Regions from separate parts of the Clostridium sp. TJA038 genome, predicted to be linked through region 1. Evidence: a T-box and tRNA genes for the amino acid it is inferred to sense, from the RefSeq annotation. Region 1 holds a T-box; the other holds one or more tRNA genes.

Region 1 (9,444 bases):
TTATCCCTTGTACTATTATCTTAAACTCTAAATTGTTTATTAACCCGCGTACTTCTTTATCTTTATCCTTTTCCATATAATCACATCCACAACATTTATTAATAAATTATATACCTTTTGTTAATAAAAATTCAAACTTTAAACACCTCATTTAACCAGTTAAGTTTAATTTATCTACTTAACTCTAATACTTTATACTTCTTAATGATGTATGCTCTTTATTTCTTATAGTTTTTCTCATATCTCCAACCATGTATAAAGAACCACAAATCAATAATAAATCCTCTTTATCTGTAAGAGAATAAGCTTTATCATAAGCTTCTTTATAATCCTTAAATTTAAAAACTTCCTTTACATATTTTTTAGCTTTATTATATAAATCATCTATATCTTCTGCTCTTTCACTATGAGGTTCAACTATAATAACTTTATCTACCTCCTTGCATATTTCTTTAACCATCTTATCTACTTGCTTATCTCCTAATATACCTAAAATTAAATTTATATTTTTAAAATTAAAATATTCTTCTATGCTATTTCTTAAATTTTTTATACCATCTATATTATGTGCACCGTCTATTACAACTAGAGGCTTTTCTTTTAACACTTCCATTCTTCCAATCCATTTTACCTTTTTAAATCCTTCCTCTAAAGCATAATTGCTTATTTTAACTCCACAATCTCTTAATTTTATTAAAGTTTTTAGAGCTACTAAAAAATTATTTACTTGATGTTTTCCTAAAAGTGATAAATCAAATTTTAATATTTCATTATTTATTGATACCTCTATGCTTTGAATATGTTTTTTCTTATTTATTACTACTTTTTTTACTTCTTTAGGATTTACAACCTCTAAAGAACATCCTAATTTTTCACAGGTCTTTTCTATTACAATTAAAGCTTCTTTAACTTGAGGATAGGATATTACAGGAACACCTCTTTTTATAATCCCACATTTTTCCTTAGCAATTTCCTCAATAGTATCTCCTAAAATATTCATATGGTCTAAACTTATAGAGGTAAGTACAACAACCTTAGGATTTATAACATTAGTTGCATCTAATCTTCCACCTAAACCAACTTCTAATACTGCATAATCAACTTTATTTTTTGAAAAATAATAAAACATTAATGCAGTTATTATTTCAAATTGAGTTGGACTATCATACCCTAAATTAACAACTTTATCTATGGCTTCTTTTACCTCTTCCATAAGCTTTGATAATTCATTCTTTTTTATGTTCTCTCCATTAATTTGTATTCTTTCCTCAAATTCTTCTAAATAAGGAGAAGTATACATTCCTACCTTAAAACCAGCCTCTTTTAGAACGGATGCTATCATAGCAGTAGTTGACCCTTTTCCATTAGTTCCTCCTACATGTATAAATTTAATATTTTTGTGTGGATTTCCTAAAAACTCTAAAACCTTCTCTATTCTCTCTAAACCTAAATTCATTCCAAATTTTGATGCAGTAACAATATACTCCATAGCCTCTTCATAATTCATAATTATCTTATTCCTCCTTAAAAAGATATAAGAAAAGTGTATCTTAAGAAACTTAAATAACACTTTTATAAATATTAATAAGAATAACCTAAACTTTTATTTAAATAATCCTTTTAATATTTTTATAAGCTTATTTAGGCACTTTAGATACACTAAACTTTATTGTTATATTATTGTAGAGCCTCTATTCTTTCTAAAACAGCCTCTAACATTTCTTTATATTTAACACCCTTTGCTCTTTCTTCATTAACTACTGCCTCTGGCGCTTTACTTACAAATCTCTCATTAGAAAGCTTTTTCTCAACTCTTAGAATTTCTCCTTCAAGTTTAGTCTTTTCTTTGTTTAATCTTTCTAATTCTTTCTCTCTATCAACTAAATCAAGTAATGGTAAGAATAGTTCTCCACCCTTAACAACTACTGATACTAAGTTGTCATCTAAGTTATCCTTATTATCTAAGAAAGTAACCTCTGATGCTGATGCAAGCTTTTCTAAGTAAGCTCCACCATTTATAAAGGCATCTTTAGCTTCTTCTGATGCATAAGCCATAACTTTAGCTTTTCTTGAAGGTGGTACATTCATTTCAGCTCTTAAATTTCTTAAAGATTTTATAGCTTCCATTATAAATGTCATATCCTTCTCAGCTTTTTCATTATTTAAAGCTTCATCATATGTTGGCCAAGCAGCTATTGTAATTGACTCTGTTTCTGTACTTAAGTGAGTATATATTTCCTCAGTTATAAATGGCATTACTGGGTGTAATAATTTTAATCCTGTATTTAAAACAGTATAAAGAACATTAAATACTACTCCCTTAGCCTTTTCATCATCACCATATAATACTGGTTTTACTAATTCTATATAATAATCACAAAACTCTGTCCATAAGAAATCATGTACTTTTTGAAGAGCTATTCCTAACTCATATTTTTCCATGTTTTCTGTAACTTCCTTAATTAGTGAGTTCATTCTTGATAATATCCATTTATCTGCTAAGCTATACTCTTTGCAGTCTTTGTATTTATCCATAAGCTCTCTATCTAAGTTCATCATAACAAATCTTGAAGCATTCCAAATCTTATTGGCAAAGTTTCTTGCAGCTTCAACTCTTTCAGGAATATATCTTATATCATTTCCTGGAGCATTTCCTGTTACTAACATAAATCTTAATGCATCTGCACCATATTCATCTATAACTTCTAAAGGGTCTACACCATTACCTAAAGATTTACTCATTTTTCTTCCTTGAGCATCTCTTATTATTCCATGTATTAATACTGTATCAAATGGTGTTTCTCCCATATTATGAATTCCTGAGAATATCATTCTAGCAACCCAGAAGAATATTATATCATATCCTGTAACTAATGTTGATGTTGGATAGAAAAACTCTAAATCTTCAGTTCTATCTGGCCATCCTAAAGTTGAGAAAGGCCATAGTGCTGAACTAAACCAAGTATCTAAAACATCTTTATCTTGTTCTATATTCTCTGAACCACAATTACAACATTTAGTTGGGTCTTCTAATTCAACCATTATTTCTCCACAATCTTTACAGTAGAATACTGGTATTCTATGTCCCCACCATAATTGTCTTGAAATACACCAATCTTGGATATTTTCCATCCAGTTGAAGTAAGTTTTTTCAAATCTTTCTGGAACAAACTTAGTTCCTTTATTTCTAACAACTGCTATAGCAGGGTCTGCTAATGATTGCATTTTTACATACCATTGTTTTGATATAATTGGCTCAACAACAGTTCCACATCTATCATGAGTACCAACATTATGAGTATGAGGTTTTACCTTAACTAATAATCCTAATTCCTCTAAATCTGAAACCATTTGTTTTCTAGCTTCATATCTATCTAAGCCTTTGTATTTTCCACCTAAATGATTTATTATACCACTATCATCCATAACCCTTATTTGTGGTAAGTTATGTCTTTTACCAACTTCAAAGTCATTAGGGTCGTGTGCAGGTGTTATTTTAACTGCTCCTGTTCCAAACTCTACATCTACATAATCATCTGCAATTATAGGTATTTCTCTATCAGTTAAAGGTAATTTTAACATTTTACCTACTAAATGTGCATATCTTTCATCCTTTGGATTAACAGCTACAGCACTATCTCCAAGTAAAGTTTCTGGTCTAGTTGTAGCTATTTCTAAAAACTCTTCAGAACCAACTACTGGATATTTAATATGCCAGAAATTGCCCTCTTTTTCTTCATACTCTATTTCAGCATCTGATAAAGCTGTTTGACACTTAGGACACCAGTTAGTTATTCTATTTCCTTGGTATATTAAACCTTCTTTATATAACTTAACAAATACATGTCTTACTGCCTTACTTAATCTATCATCCATTGTGAATGCTTCTCTTGTAAAGTCAGCTGAACATCCCATTTTTTTAAGTTGCTCTCTTATTCTTTCTCTATACTCATCTGTCCATTCCCAAACTTTTTCTAAGAAAGCTTCTCTTCCCATTTCTTTCTTATAAAGACCTTCTTTTAAAAGTTCATTCTCAACTTTAACTTCTGTTGCTATACTAGCATGGTCTTCTCCTGGTAACCATAAAGTACAATATCCTTGCATTCTCTTAAATCTTATAAGCATATCTTGAAGTGTATTATCAAGTGCATGGCCTAAGTGTAATTTACCAGTTATATTTGGTGGTGGCATTATTATAGTATAAGGTTTTTTACTCTTATCTACTATAGGAGTAAAATACTTTTTCTCTTGCCAAGTGCTATAAAGTCTTTCTTCAAACTCTTTAGGATTATACGTTGTAGAAATATTTTTATTATCCATTAGACTAACCTCCTTAAAATTTAAACACATTTTATGTATTTATATAAAACATTTCAAAAACTATCTTGAAACATCTTTTAACAAATTAATAATATTTTTAGGCAATAAAAAAAAGTCCCCATCCTTAAAAGGACGAAAACTCGCGGTACCACCTTTTTTCCCTCATTAAAAGGGCTCTCTAAAATTAACGACTGAATTTATGCCGTCTTTGATTACTTTAATCTTTTCATCAAAGAAACTCAAAAGCTACCTTCAAGATATCAAACTTAGAAATCTTACAGCCTTGGGATTTCCTCTCTTAAAGCTCTTCCTATCTTTACTCCTCTTTATCTCTGTTTATAAGCTTATTTAAATTATAGATATATCTTATACCATTATTTTAACTTATGTCAAGTAAAGAAGCTTAAATATAAGCTAAACTTTAAAAGATTTAATATTTAAATAAACATAGTTATTTAATTTATAATTATTATTTATTATGAATATTATGGCTAAATAGGTTAATAATTAAATATATATACTTAATTGGAGGTAAAAATGAACAACTTTTCAAAGGGAAATGAATTATATAACACTAAAAACTATTCAGATGCCATAAATTATTACAAAAAAGCTCTAGATAATGATGAATGCAAGTGTCATAGTTATTATAATTCTGGAGTTTGCTATATAAAGTTAAAACAATATGAAAAAGCTATAGATATGCTAAATAAAGCTTTAGAACTTAATAAGGACTCTAAATATTTCTTTAACTTAGCTTACTGCTATTCAATGATTAATAATAACTCAAAAGCCTTAAGATATTTTAATTTGGCTTGGGCCTTAGATAATAAAGATTCTGATTGTGAAAGAGCTATAAATTTAATTTTAAACAAAATATCTAAATAAAAATTTTTTACATAAAATAAAACTCACAAATACTTTTTTAATTAATAATTTGTGAGTTTTATTTTTATATTACCACTCTCCTACGATTTTCCCATCTCTATGAGTGCTTTCATTTCTTCTGCTATCAAAATAATTTCCTACATCTCCAAAGGTAGGGTCTACTGTTATCCATTTATTTTCATTCTCTAAATAAACTTCATTCCAGGCATGTGGTCCCCACTCTTTTCCATTAAAAGCTTCTCCTGTTAATAATCTAACCTTAAGCCCTACATCTCTAGCCATTGCAACATAAAGACATGCATAATCAAAGCAGATTCCCTTTTTGCTTTCAAAGGCCTCAATTGCTCCTGATTTATATTTAGATGTATCTTTTCCTATATTTGCTGCCTTTTCATCATCATAGGTAATACTTTCACTTACATATCTATATATTCTTTTAGCTTTTTCTCTATCTGTTTTTGCTCCCTTAGTAATCTCTAAAGCCTTTTCTTTAATAGCTTCATTAGACTTTATTCCTTCATCTAAAGTTACTCCATTATAAATATAAACAATATTTTTGTTTTGTTCTTTAACATACTCTTCTTTTTCTTCTTTTTCTCTAGCCTGTTCCTTTTCATCTACCTTGTTCTCATAATCCTTATAAAAAGTTTCATAATCTTTATTTAAAGCTTTGTAATACTTATTGTTACTTATTATTTTATAAGCCTTTGAAGATAAGGTATAATTTTCTACTTTATTTCCTAAATATCCTCTACTTCCTAATATAACTAATACTAAAGCAACTACTAACATGTAAAAAATAGCCTTTGGTATGCTTAATATAAGTGAAGCAAACTTACCAAATCTTTCACCCTTTTTAGCTTCCATTATTTTTATTATTTTAAGAATTGGATTTATAATAATGAAACTAAATATCTTAAATATAATTTTTACAACAAAATAAAGAAAAATAGTAAGTATTAAAACTATTAATATTATTATAACCTGTGGTGAAAGATTGAATTTTGAAACTAAACTATTAAATTCAACTAATAAAATAGAAACAGCTCTCTCAATTAAATCTATTCTCTTTACCGCAATAAAACTTAAATATAGCGCAAGAAAGAAAGATATATATCTTCCTAACTCCTCTATGCTATTTTTCATTCTAATTATATTAAACTTTCTTTTGTATGCAACTACTAAAGGTAGTATAAAAGAAAAAACTATAATTATATCTACTAAGTTAAATTTCATTTCACCTACTCCATATATTCATTATTTACAAGCTTTCTAACTATACTATTACAACAATCATAATCGTATCCCTTAGATAAAAGAAATCTAAATAATTTTTGAGATAATTTATATTTATCACTTTCTTTTTTCTTTAGTATATTATATTTTTTTTCTGCTAAATTAAAGGCAGTATCTCTCTCGCACTCAGAATCTATTTTAGATAATTTATCTAAAATTATCTCATCATTAATTCCTTTTCTTATAAGCGCATATTTTATCTTATTTTTCCCTTGACTTCTAAGTCTATCTTTTATATACATTTCTGCATATTTCTCATCATTTAAAAGATTATATTCTTTTAAAAAATCTATTACTCTTTTAATAGTATTTTCTTCAAATCCTTTTTCAAAAAGTTTTTCACTTATTTCCTTTTCAGTTTTATAAGTTTTTTCAACAGTTCTTAAGGCTGAATTTTTACACTTTATAAATTCATCTTCCTCTACAATTTCTTCTACCTTTTTAATATCTATTAAAGAATCCTTTTTTAATCCTTGTTTATATATAAGCTCTGCATCACAAGCAAAAGCAAAATTATCATCTACATAAACATTTACTCTATTTAAATTTTTCTTTTGAACTTCTATACTAGTTATTTTTCCCATTTCATCTACTCCATTGGTTTTAATATATGTATAGTAGGCTTATTTAAATACTTATTGCAAACTCTATATATATCTTCTCCAGTTAAGACTTCTAATTTTTCCATGCTATTTATAAACTCTGTTATATCTTTTCCTGCTAAGCTTTGAACTAGTACATAACTACAAAGGCTACTACAATCTTCTAAGGTAGATACAACCCCTGTTTTGTGAGTTTTTTTCATCATAGAAAGCATTTCTTCATCAAAGTTTATATTCTTATTTTTTATATCTAATATAGCTTTATTTATTATGTCAATTACTTCACCTATTGATTCTTCTCTAACTGATGTGAAAATATTCATAGTATTTACATTTTCATCTAAATCCATTTGACTATACACATCATAAGCTAACCCTCTTTCTTCTCTAAGCTCTCTAAATAATATAGAGTTAGAACTTTCAGCTAACTTATAACTTAAAATTTTTAAAGGAAGTTTATCTTCTTCATCTACCTCTTTAAAAGCATAAAGATAAGTTACAGTTCCTTGTTCTATTTGAGATTTATAAGTTGTTTTTATTAACTCCTTATTTTCCTCTCTTATTATTTTAGCCTTTTTATGTGCTTTTCCTTCCCACTTTCCAAATAAATCTGTTATTATTTTTTGCATTTGTTCATGACTAAAGGCACTTACAGTTACAATTACACAATTATCAGGAGTATAATATTTTTTATAAAAATCATAAACCTGTTTTCTTTTAAAGCCCTTAACATGTTCTTCCGTACCTGCAATAGAATTTTTAAGAGATGACTTAGTAAAAGCATATTCATGTGTTCTACTTAAACTTAAATCTTCAATGTCATCTTTATCACTTTTTATTTCTGATAAAACAACACCTTTTTCTTTTTTCATTTCCTTTTCATCAAAGGAGGAATTTAAAATCATATCACTTAATAACTCAATTCCCTTTTCAAATTCTTCATCTAAACATGTAATACTATAAACTGTTGATATATAATCTGTATAGGCATTATAATCTCCACCTAAAAATTCTAATTCTTTATTTAATTTTTCGTTACTTCTTTTTTTAGTTCCCTTAAAAAGCATATGTTCTACAAAATGACTCATTCCTAGTTCTTTTTCTTCTTCGTATAAAGAACCTATATTAATTCCAACGTTTATAGAAGCCAATCTTGTATCTTTTTTTATCGTTATAACTTTTAACCCATTAGGTAAAATTATGGTATTTTCATCAAATGTCCATCTTTTCATTAAAAACTCCCCTAAAATTATTTATATAAACCTTAATTTTCATTGTATAATATTAAGTAAGTTAAAACAATATTTTTTAAAGGTTGGTGGTTATATGAATAAAACAGTACTTATTGTAGAAGACGAAATAAGAATAAGATTTCTCGTAAGAGATTATTTTAAAAAAGAAGGCTTTAATGTATTAGAGGCCTCAGATGGTGAAGAGGCACTTAGGATATTTTCTGAAAATATAGTTGATTTAGTCATATTAGATATAATGATGCCAAAATTAGATGGTCTTGCTGTTTGTAGAAATATAAGGGAAGTATCTAATACACCAATAATACTTTTAACCGCTAAGAGCCAAGAGGAGGATAAACTTTTAGGATATGAACTTGGAGCTGATGACTATATGACAAAACCTTTCAGTCCTAAAGTTTTATTAGCTAAGGCAAAGGCTCTTTTAAAAAGAACTGGAAACTTAAATGATAAGAATATATTAGATTTTAATGGATTAACAATAAATAAACTTTCCCATGAAGTTAAATTAAATGGTGAAGAACTTCTTCTTTCTCCTAAAGAATATGACCTTCTTATATATTTATCTTCTAATGAAGGTATAGCCTTATCAAGAGATAAAATATTAGATAATGTTTGGGGATATGACTACTTTGGAGACATAAGAACAGTAGATACAAATATTAAAAGACTTAGAGAAAAATTACTAGATAAGGCTAATTATATAGCTACAGTACGAGGTAGCGGATATAAATTCGAGGTGAAATAGTGAAAAAAAGTATTTCTAAAAGACTATTTATAATAACCTTCGGTATAATAATATTTTTAACCTTGTTTACTATGATATTTCAGATTACTTTTTTCCAAGAATTTTATTATAAAAGAAAAAGTAGTGATTTAAGTAGTGCTGTTTTAAAATTTAGAGCTCTATATTCTTATGACATAAAAAATACAGATTCTCTATATAGAGCTTTAAGTCTTTTTGAACTAGAAAACAATGCTAAAATAGGAATTTACTCTATAGATAGCACCCCAAAATATGTCCCTGACCCAAATAATAAAAATTCGGAAGCAGTAGATTTATTAAACGATATTTTTAACGAACTTTA
Region 2 (9,444 bases), 270 kb from region 1:
ATTTAAGTTTTCCCATGGAAGGTCTAAATCTGTTCTTCCAAAGTGTCCATAAGCAGCTGTTTGTTTGTATATAGGTCTTCTTAAGTCTAAGTCTCTTATTATAGCACCTGGTCTTAAGTCAAATACCTTATTTATTATATCAACTATTTTTTCGTCAGAAATTTTTCCTGTTCCGAAAGTATCTACTATTATTGATACTGGTTTAGCAACACCTATAGCATAAGCAACTTGAACTTCTAATTTATCTGCAACACCTGCAGCAACTAAGTTTTTAGCTACCCATCTAGCAGCATATGCAGCTGATCTATCAACCTTAGTTGGATCTTTTCCTGAGAAAGCACCACCACCGTGTCTTCCATATCCACCATAAGTGTCAACAATTATTTTTCTTCCTGTTAATCCAGCATCTCCTTGAGGTCCGCCTATAACGAATCTTCCAGTTGGATTTATATAGTATTTAGTATTTTCATCTAATAATTCTGCTGGTATAACAGCTTTTATAACATGCTCCATTAAATCAGCTTGTATTTGCTCTTGAGAAACCTCAGGACCATGTTGTGTTGAAATTACTATTGCATCTATTCTAACTGGTTTGTCATCTTCATACTCAACAGTAACTTGAGTTTTTCCATCTGGTCTTAAGTAAGGTAAAGTTCCGTTCTTTCTTACCTCTGTTAATCTTCTTGATAATCTATGAGCCATAGCTATTGGTGCTGGCATAAATTCTTCAGTTTCATTAGTAGCAAAACCAAACATCATTCCTTGGTCTCCTGCACCTACTGCATCTATATCAATTTTTTCTCCTGCTCTTGATTCTAAAGCTTCATCAACACCCATAGCGATATCTGATGATTGCTCATCTATTGTAGTCATAACTGAACAAGTTTCACAGTCAAATCCATATTTAGCTCTATCATATCCTATATTTTTTATAGTTTCTCTAGCTATTTTAGGAATATCAACATAACAGTTTGTTGTTATTTCTCCCATTACAACTACTAATCCTGTAGTAACAGCTGTTTCACAAGCAACTCTTGCATTTGGGTCTTTTTCAAATATAGCATCTAAAACTGCATCTGAAATTTGGTCACAAATTTTATCTGGATGTCCTTCAGTAACTGATTCTGATGTAAATAATCTTCTCATGATTTAGGCTATCTTACACTTATATTAAGATAGCTAATTCACCCCTTTCATTTTTTATTTATCCAACCCTATATATTCAACAAGTAATATTTATTATCTTCCCACGACTTAAAATAATATATTTTTTGTTTATTAAAATCATCTTAATGCGCGCCTTTAAAATGATTTTAATAAAAAAATCTCTTCTTAAAGACTTAAGAAGAGATTTTAGTTATACACTAAATTTATCTTCTCTCATCTTGTAAAGAATTTCTTTACCGGAATTGGCACCTTAGTGAATTTCACTGGTTGCCGGGTTTCATAGGGCCTGTTTCCCTCCACCTCTCTGGATAAGAGTATATAAATACTAAATATTCTATTTTAAATATATTATTTTAACAAAGAGACACTAAATTAAGTGTCTCTTGCTGGTGGTGGAAGAAGGATTCGAACCTTCGAAGTCGTCCGACAACAGATTTACAGTCTGCCCCCTTTGGCCACTCGGGAATTCCACCACATTTGGAGCTGATGATCGGACTTGAACCGATAACCTGCTGATTACAAGTCAGCTGCTCTGCCAATTGAGCCACACCAGCATATTTATATTTTATTTTTTAATTGGTGGTGGAAGAAGGATTCGAACCTTCGAAGTCGTCCGACAACAGATTTACAGTCTGCCCCCTTTGGCCACTCGGGAATTCCACCACTTATGGAGCTGATGATCGGACTTGAACCGATAACCTGCTGATTACAAGTCAGCTGCTCTGCCAATTGAGCCACACCAGCGTATTTATTATTTTATTTTTAATGGTGGTCGCAACAGGGATCGAACCTGTGACCCCCTGCTTGTAAGGCAGGTGCTCTCCCAGCTGAGCTATGCGACCTTATTGGTGGTGGAAGAAGGATTCGAACCTTCGAAGTCGTCCGACAACAGATTTACAGTCTGCCCCCTTTGGCCACTCGGGAATTCCACCACTTATGGAGCTGATGATCGGACTTGAACCGATAACCTGCTGATTACAAGTCAGCTGCTCTGCCAATTGAGCCACACCAGCGTATTTTTAACTTCTATCTCTTGGCTCATCGCCAATCGACAAGACTTAGTATATATTGTTATGCTTTTTATTTCAAACTCAATTTTAAGCCATTTAAAGATATTATGTTAATTTATTTTTAAATTACTCTTTTTTTCTCCAATTTACTTCTTTTTTAACTTATATTTTTTCTTCTATTAGCGATATATTTATAAAAGGATTTAATAATTCTTTTACATACTCAAAATCTTTATAGGATAGCTTCTCTTGAAGTATTTTAAATATATCAATAGCTGCCTCTAACTCATCTGTTCTTTTTATGTGCTTTAATAAAGTTTTATAGTCATCTATAGATAACTCCTTAGATAATTTTAATAATTTAAATTTATCCTTCTTACTTATCTTACTTGGAATAGAGTACTTATCAACTTTAAAAAGCTTTATATTTTCCTTTTTATTTTCTTTTAAGGAATTATTTTTTTCCTTTGAACTACTATTTTTAAATTCATTAACTTTATTTGAATCTTTATTTATTTCTAATTCTTTTTTATCATTTTCTTCTACTTTATTATTTTCATCTTTTTTAATAAAATTATCTTTTTCTATATTACTTTTTTCTTTACTTGGCAAAATTACTTTTTCTTCGTTTAAAGGTGCTTTTTCTACTTTTTCTTTATTGAAATTATTATTTTCATTAAGTACTAAACTTTCTTTTTTCAATTTTATTTTTTCTTTATTTACCTTCGGAATATTTATAATAACTCCTAAAGTTATAATAGTTAAAGTTATTACTAAAAGACTTAAAACTTTTCTACTCATAAATGTCCTCACCTCTTCTTTAATAATTTCCACATAAAATATTTTTATACTTGATTTAATATTTCTATTTTTTCCTTCATATAATTAACTGATAGAAACTTAAAATATTAAGAAAGGAGTATGTCAAACTAGTTTTAAGCCTTTGACATAGTGATACCTTGGAAAAAGTGAAAATTTACTATAAAAATAACTTATCATATTATAAAATTTCTAATTTCCTTAAAAATCATATAGATGAAAAAACAATTATAGTATGTATAGGAACAGATAAATGTATTGGTGATTGTCTTGGCCCTATGGTTGGTACATTATTAAAAGAAAAATCTTTTCCTTTAAAGGTTTTTGGAACTTTAAAATCTCCAATTCACGCCTTAAATTTAGATACTGAAATAGATAAAATTTCAAAAGCATATCCTAATCATAAAATACTAGCAATTGATGCTTGCTTAGGTGATGCAAATTCTATTGGAGAAATTCATGTTAGAACTAAGCCAATATATCCTGGAAAAGGTGTTGGAAAAACTTTAAGAAGTGTTGGAAATATTTCTATAATAGCTATAGTAGATTCTTCTGAGAATATAGAATCATTTACTTCTAGACCTATTAGATTAAATTTTATATTAGATATGTCTAAAGTTATAGCAGATTCTTTAGTTACAGCCTATAACTTAAATAAAAAAAATTAACTACATATCTCTTAATCTAAGAGATATGTAGTTAATTTTATTCGTCTATCAATTTAACTTCTAAATTATCCATACTTATATTTAATTTTTCAAATGTCTTTAATACCTTACCAGTACCCTCTGCAACGCATTTTATAGCATCATCTGCTACTTTAACCTTAATGCCTGTCCTTTCCTCAATAAATCTATCAAGTCCATTTAATAAAGCTCCTCCACCAGTCATAAGAATTCCTTCTTCTATTATGTCTGCTGCTAATTCTGGTGGTGTTTTTTCAAGAACAGAATGAACTGCCTCTCCAATTGTGCTAACTTCATCTTTTAAAGCCATTCTAAGCTCATCACTATCAACATTTATAGTTCCTGGTAGTCCTGTAATAAGGTTTCTTCCTTTAACTTCCATAGTTTCTTTTCTATTTCCTTCTACTGCTGTAGCAACGTTTATTTTTAATTCTTCTGCTGTTCTTTCACCAATCATAAGCTTATATTTATTTCTTACAAACTTTATTATAGCTTCATCAAATTTATCACCAGCTACTTTTACAGACTCTCTTATAACAATTCCTCCAAGAGAAATTATTGCTATATCTGCTGTACCTCCACCTATATCAACAACCATATGTCCACTTGCTTTAGATATATCTAAACCTGCTCCTATAGCAGCTGCTAATGGTTCTTCTATAAGGTAAACATCTTTAGCTCCTGAATTTTTTGCTGCATCTATAACAGCTCTCTTCTCTATTTCTGTTGCTTGACAAGGAATACAAATCATAACTTTAGGTGCTGATATTCTTCTATTTCCAACACCTTTTTTTATGAAATATTTAAGCATAGCTTCAGTCATTTCATAATCTGATATAACCCCATTCCTCATAGGTCTAAGTGCAACTATATTTCCAGGTGTTCTTCCAATCATTTGTCTTGCAGCTTCTCCAACAGCTAAAACCTTATTTTTGTTTTTATCTATAGCAACTACTGAGGGCTCTTTTAAGACTATACCTTTATCCTTCATATAGACAAGAACAGTTGCTGTTCCAAGGTCTATACCCATGTCTGTACTGTTTTTCCAAAACCACATATTTACAACTCCCTAATATATAATAATTATTATTATTTTCTATAACATTATACATAAATACTAACTTTTATTATATAAGGAATATTTTCATCATTCAACAACTTTATATTTTAATTTAGTTGCTTTTCCACCTCTTATATGTCTTTCTGCCTTATTTAAATCTAATATACTTTTAGCTTCCTCTGCTATATCTGGATTTATCTTTGGTAATCTTTCAGTCATATCTTTATGTATAGTACTTTTACTAACTCCAAAAACCTTAGCTGTTTTTCTTATTGTAGCTCTTGAATAAATAATGTATTGAGCTACCTCTAACACTCTTTCCTCAATATAATCTTTCAAGAACCATTCCTCCTTAATCTTTTTTATTAAATCAGCTGCTAAAATTAAAGCAGCTGATTATGTATTTTTTATTCCTTTACAGGAACATCTTTTAAATATTTTTGAGGGTCTACTGGTTCTTTAGAATTTTCCATATGGAACATTAAGTAATTTTCTGAAACTCTATCACTTGGATTATTTTGAATTGTTTTTCCAATCTTACCTATAACATCACCTTTTTTAACCACATCCCCTTCTTTAACTTTTATTTCAGGGTCTAAGTTTCCATAGAAACCAACTATGCCATTTTGATGTTCAATCTTTACAAAACAACCTTCTTTTGAATTACCTTTTCCAGCTTCTAAAACTTTTCCATCACCAATTGATAAAACCTCTGCTCCTTCTTTACCTTCTATATCAATACCTTTGTAAACAGAAGCACTTTGTCCTGATTCATTTAATCTTGGTTCTAAATTATAAAGCCTTGTAATTATCCCATTATTAATAGGTGATATAAAATTTTTATTTTGATTTGATGTTTCTACAACTTCCTCTTGTTTTTTTGCTTCTTCTTCTACATTTTCTTGAACTTTGTTTTCATTAGTAGCTACCTCTTCCTTTGCAACTTCTTTATTTTCTTCAACTAACTCAGCATCTTCAAAATTGTTTCCTGTTGTAGCACTATCCTCTGTATTTTCTATAGTATTCTCTGCTATATTTTCTTCTAAAGTATCATTTGCACTTTTATTTGCAACAACTACGCCTACAGTTGCTATTAAACATAGACAGGCAAATAAAACTACATAAAATCCATCCTTTTTGATAAATCTCTTTAATTTGTCTTTTTTATTCATTTTCAACACCTCCGTTTCTAATTCTGTCCATATATCCTAAATTAATACATAAATTAAAAAATCTTTTTAATAAAAAAAGAGTAGACAAATTGTCTACTCTAAAATTAAATAAACACCTCCTTAGAAGATTGTACTTTACTATTTGTAAAATAATGATTTAATATTTCCTTATAACTTTTTCCTTCTTTCCCCATAATATTTGCACCCCATTGACTCATTCCTACACCATGTCCATATCCTAAAACATTTATCTTTATTTTTCCTTCTAAAAACTCTAAAGTAAAATTAGCGGAATTCAAATTAAATATTTTTCTAAATTCTTTACCTTTAATTGTTTTATTACCTATTTTTATTTCATTTACTGTTCCACCAGTATTTCTGCTTATTATTTTTATTTCTTCATTATTGATATTATTTATTTTTACACTCTTAATATATTTCTTTACTGTATCTTTAAACTCCTTAAAAGATACTAAAACTTCGCTTTTATATTTTGGAGATACTTCCTCACCTGGACTTTTAACAGACTTTAAATAAGGTATATCTTCAGAAAAAACAGCTATAGAATCTTCTGTATTTCCTGAACTTGTTGAAAAATATTGAGGATATTTAGAAATTTTACCCTCATAAGATAAAACCTCTCCTTCTGTACTAGATACTGCACTTTTTATTTTATTTAAATATTCTTCTCCCTTCTTTCCCCAAAGCTTCTTCTTTTCCTCTATATTAGTATAAACTTGACAATGAGTTGTATCACAAATATCGCCCTCTTTTATATTTGAACATTTAGAAACTAATTTATTTATCACAAAGGTTCTTGCTAAAATAGCTTGTGCTTTTATCGCTTCTTCATTAAAAGATGCAGGCATTTCACTAGATACTACAGATAAAACATACTCTTCTAAATTAACTTTTTTAACTTTCTTTTCTTTAGATATGTAGACTTCAACTTCTTCTAAGTTAACCTTATCTATTAGTTTTTCTCCCTTTACTTCCTCTATATTATCTCTTTTTTCAATAGTTTTTGAGGTTGAAAATATTCCAAAGAAAATAGGTATTAAAAATACAATTATTAATATTATTACAATAAAAATTAACGGCTCTAAATCTCTTTTTCTTAACATAATTCCTCCTAAGACTTATTAATACAGTCTATGTATATGCTAAGCTTTATAAAAGTCGAACTTATAAAATAATTTATTTACAATAAAAAAAGTCAACAGCAAAATGCTGTTGACTTATATTCTATTTATATCAGCTCCTAAAGCTTTAAATTTGCTTTCTATTTCAACATATCCTCTATCTATATGATGTATATCTGTAACTATTGTTTCTCCTGAAGCTACAAGTCCTGCTAAAATAAGTGCAGCACCTGCTCTTAAATCAGTTGCTTTAACTTCACAACCAGTAAGATTTGTAACACCTTCAATTAAAGCAGATTTTCCTTCTACTTGTATATTAGCTCCCATACGTCTTAATTCATCTACATTCATAAATCTGTTTTCAAAAACATTTTCAGTAATAATGCTACTTCCCCTAGCTAAGCTTAACAAACTCATCATTTGTGATTGCATGTCAGTAGGGTATCCTGGATATGGTTGAGTTTTTATATTTATAGGTTTTATATCACAATTTCCCTTTACTATAATACTGTTTTTATCATCTTTAACATCATAAAACTCTACTCCAGCTTCAGTTAATTTAGATATTATTCCTGAACAATGGTCTTTATTAACACCATTTATTTTTATTTCTGAACCTGTTATGGCAGCTGCAACCATAAAAGTTCCTGCTTCTATTCTATCGTATATAGGAGTATATTTTGTTGATTTTAAAGACTCTACTCCTTCTATTATTATTTGTCCTGGTTTTTCTATATAAATTTTAGCTCCCATAGAATTTAAGAAATTAATTAAATCATTTATTTCAGGCTCTTGAGCTGCATTTTCTATAACTGTAGTTCCCTTTGCCATTGTAGCTGCCATCATTATATTTTCTGTTGCGCCAACGGAAGGAAAATCTAAATATATTTTGTTTCCTACTAACCTTTTAGCCTTTATACAAACAAAACCATTTCCACAGTTACTATCCTCAGCTCCTAAAGCTCTTAATCCCTTTAGATGAAGTTCTATAGGCCTTGAACCTATATTACAACCTCCTGGCCTTGATAATTTAAATTCTCCATATTTAGCTATCATAGGACCCATAATTAAAAAAGAAGCCCTCATTTTTTTTACCAAGTCCTCATTTGGAATTAATGGCTCCCTATTTAAAGGGGGTATAAATAAACTATTTGATTTTTTATCTATTTTTAACTCATAACCTAGCTGTTCCATTAAGTTACAAATTGTATATACATCCTTAAGCATAGGCAATTCATTTATCAGTACATCTTCAGTAGCTAATATGCTTCCTGCTATTATAGGTAAGACTGAGTTTTTAGCTGTATTTATATTTACTTCTCCACTTAATTTTTTTCCACCTTTTACTACTATTTTATCCATATTATCCTCCATTAAAATTATTTTAATATGTTTTGAATATAATAGGAGTTCCTATAATAATGCTCCTATCTTTCTCATATGTCATAATGGAGTAATTAAACTGGTAATCACTCTTAAGATTTATCATTCCTGTTCTTCCATTTTTTAAATCAAAGCTTTCTACTTCCTTAATTATATTTTTTCCTATAGTTTCTATAATACTTTCCTCTATTTTATCTATACTATTATTTTCTCTAATATCGCCTTTAATATAAGTATAATATTTTATATTTTTCATGTTTTTATTATGAAAAACTTGAAAATCTTTCTTTATACTATTTATGTTTATTTTATTTTTAGAAGTTAAAATTATTTCTCCTCTTGAATAATCACTTTCACATACTAAGTTTATTTCAATTAAAACTTCTTCCATAACACCTTTTAAATAAACATTATCTTTATTTTTTTCTATTTGAAATTTTTCAAAATCTACTTTATCTAAAATATGATTCATTTCTTTATATATATTTTCTTCAATATTATACTCTATCTTCATTCCATACTCTTCTATATTAAATTTACTTTCTAATTTAGAATAAATCATGCTATCTATATTAAAAGTGCTTGTACTAAAAATCATTGAAAAACAAATTAATGTTGATAATAAGAAATTATTCATAAAAATCACCCCTTCAACTAAATTATTGTCAAAGTTATCATTTTTATACATTATTTTACTTACTATATTATCAATATATTATAATCCTCTTAAAAGGTTCTATAAATTAAGTAAAATATATAAATAAAAAAAGCATACAGTAAAACTGTATGCTTTATATAAATTACATTTCTTTTAATTTTAATCTAGACATAGCTCTTGCTAAAGCTAATTTAGCTCTCTTCTCATCTATGTCATCAGTCTTATTCTTTAATCTTTCAACAGCTCTTTCCTTAGCACTCATAGCTCTAGCTTCGTCGATTTCTTCTGGCCATTCTGCTGAATTTACACAAAAAGTAACTTCATTATTTTGAACCTTCATTAATCCT

Evidence for each region. A T-box is a leader RNA that pairs with one kind of tRNA and senses whether it is charged. The one in region 1 lies ahead of AC4FQV_RS01525 (valine--tRNA ligase), so its partner is inferred to be a tRNA-Val.
Region 2: it has a tRNA-Val gene. The T-box ahead of AC4FQV_RS01525 (valine--tRNA ligase) is inferred to sense a tRNA for this amino acid. The anticodon was not compared.

The regions. Positions count from the first base shown of each region.
Region 1 is NZ_JBZEFA010000001.1:323,194-332,637, reverse strand. It holds gene AC4FQV_RS01535 (ClC family H(+)/Cl(-) exchange transporter) at 1-76, opposite strand, end outside; gene AC4FQV_RS01530 (bifunctional folylpolyglutamate synthase/dihydrofolate synthase) at 185-1,507, opposite strand; gene AC4FQV_RS01525 (valine--tRNA ligase) at 1,678-4,320, opposite strand; T-box leader at 4,446-4,662, opposite strand; gene AC4FQV_RS01520 (tetratricopeptide repeat protein) at 4,858-5,208, shown strand; gene AC4FQV_RS01515 (transglutaminase-like domain-containing protein) at 5,278-6,444, opposite strand; gene recX (recombination regulator RecX) at 6,450-7,088, opposite strand; gene AC4FQV_RS01505 (M16 family metallopeptidase) at 7,094-8,338, opposite strand; gene AC4FQV_RS01500 (response regulator transcription factor) at 8,433-9,104, shown strand; gene AC4FQV_RS01495 (HAMP domain-containing sensor histidine kinase) at 9,104-9,444, shown strand, end outside.
Region 2 is NZ_JBZEFA010000001.1:55,083-64,526, reverse strand. It holds gene metK (methionine adenosyltransferase) at 1-1,146, opposite strand, end outside; SAM riboswitch class I at 1,378-1,482, opposite strand; tRNA gene AC4FQV_RS00345 (tRNA-Tyr) at 1,555-1,640, opposite strand; tRNA gene AC4FQV_RS00340 (tRNA-Thr) at 1,646-1,721, opposite strand; tRNA gene AC4FQV_RS00335 (tRNA-Tyr) at 1,745-1,830, opposite strand; tRNA gene AC4FQV_RS00330 (tRNA-Thr) at 1,836-1,911, opposite strand; tRNA gene AC4FQV_RS00325 (tRNA-Val) at 1,934-2,009, opposite strand; tRNA gene AC4FQV_RS00320 (tRNA-Tyr) at 2,014-2,099, opposite strand; tRNA gene AC4FQV_RS00315 (tRNA-Thr) at 2,105-2,180, opposite strand; gene AC4FQV_RS00310 (hypothetical protein) at 2,340-2,978, opposite strand; gene yyaC (spore protease YyaC) at 3,137-3,664, shown strand; gene mreB (rod shape-determining protein MreB) at 3,702-4,739, opposite strand; gene spoIIID (sporulation transcriptional regulator SpoIIID) at 4,830-5,081, opposite strand; gene AC4FQV_RS00290 (peptidoglycan DD-metalloendopeptidase family protein) at 5,150-5,914, opposite strand; gene spoIID (stage II sporulation protein D) at 6,019-7,038, opposite strand; gene murA (UDP-N-acetylglucosamine 1-carboxyvinyltransferase) at 7,153-8,418, opposite strand; gene AC4FQV_RS00275 (hypothetical protein) at 8,441-9,076, opposite strand; gene AC4FQV_RS00270 (F0F1 ATP synthase subunit epsilon) at 9,240-9,444, opposite strand, start outside.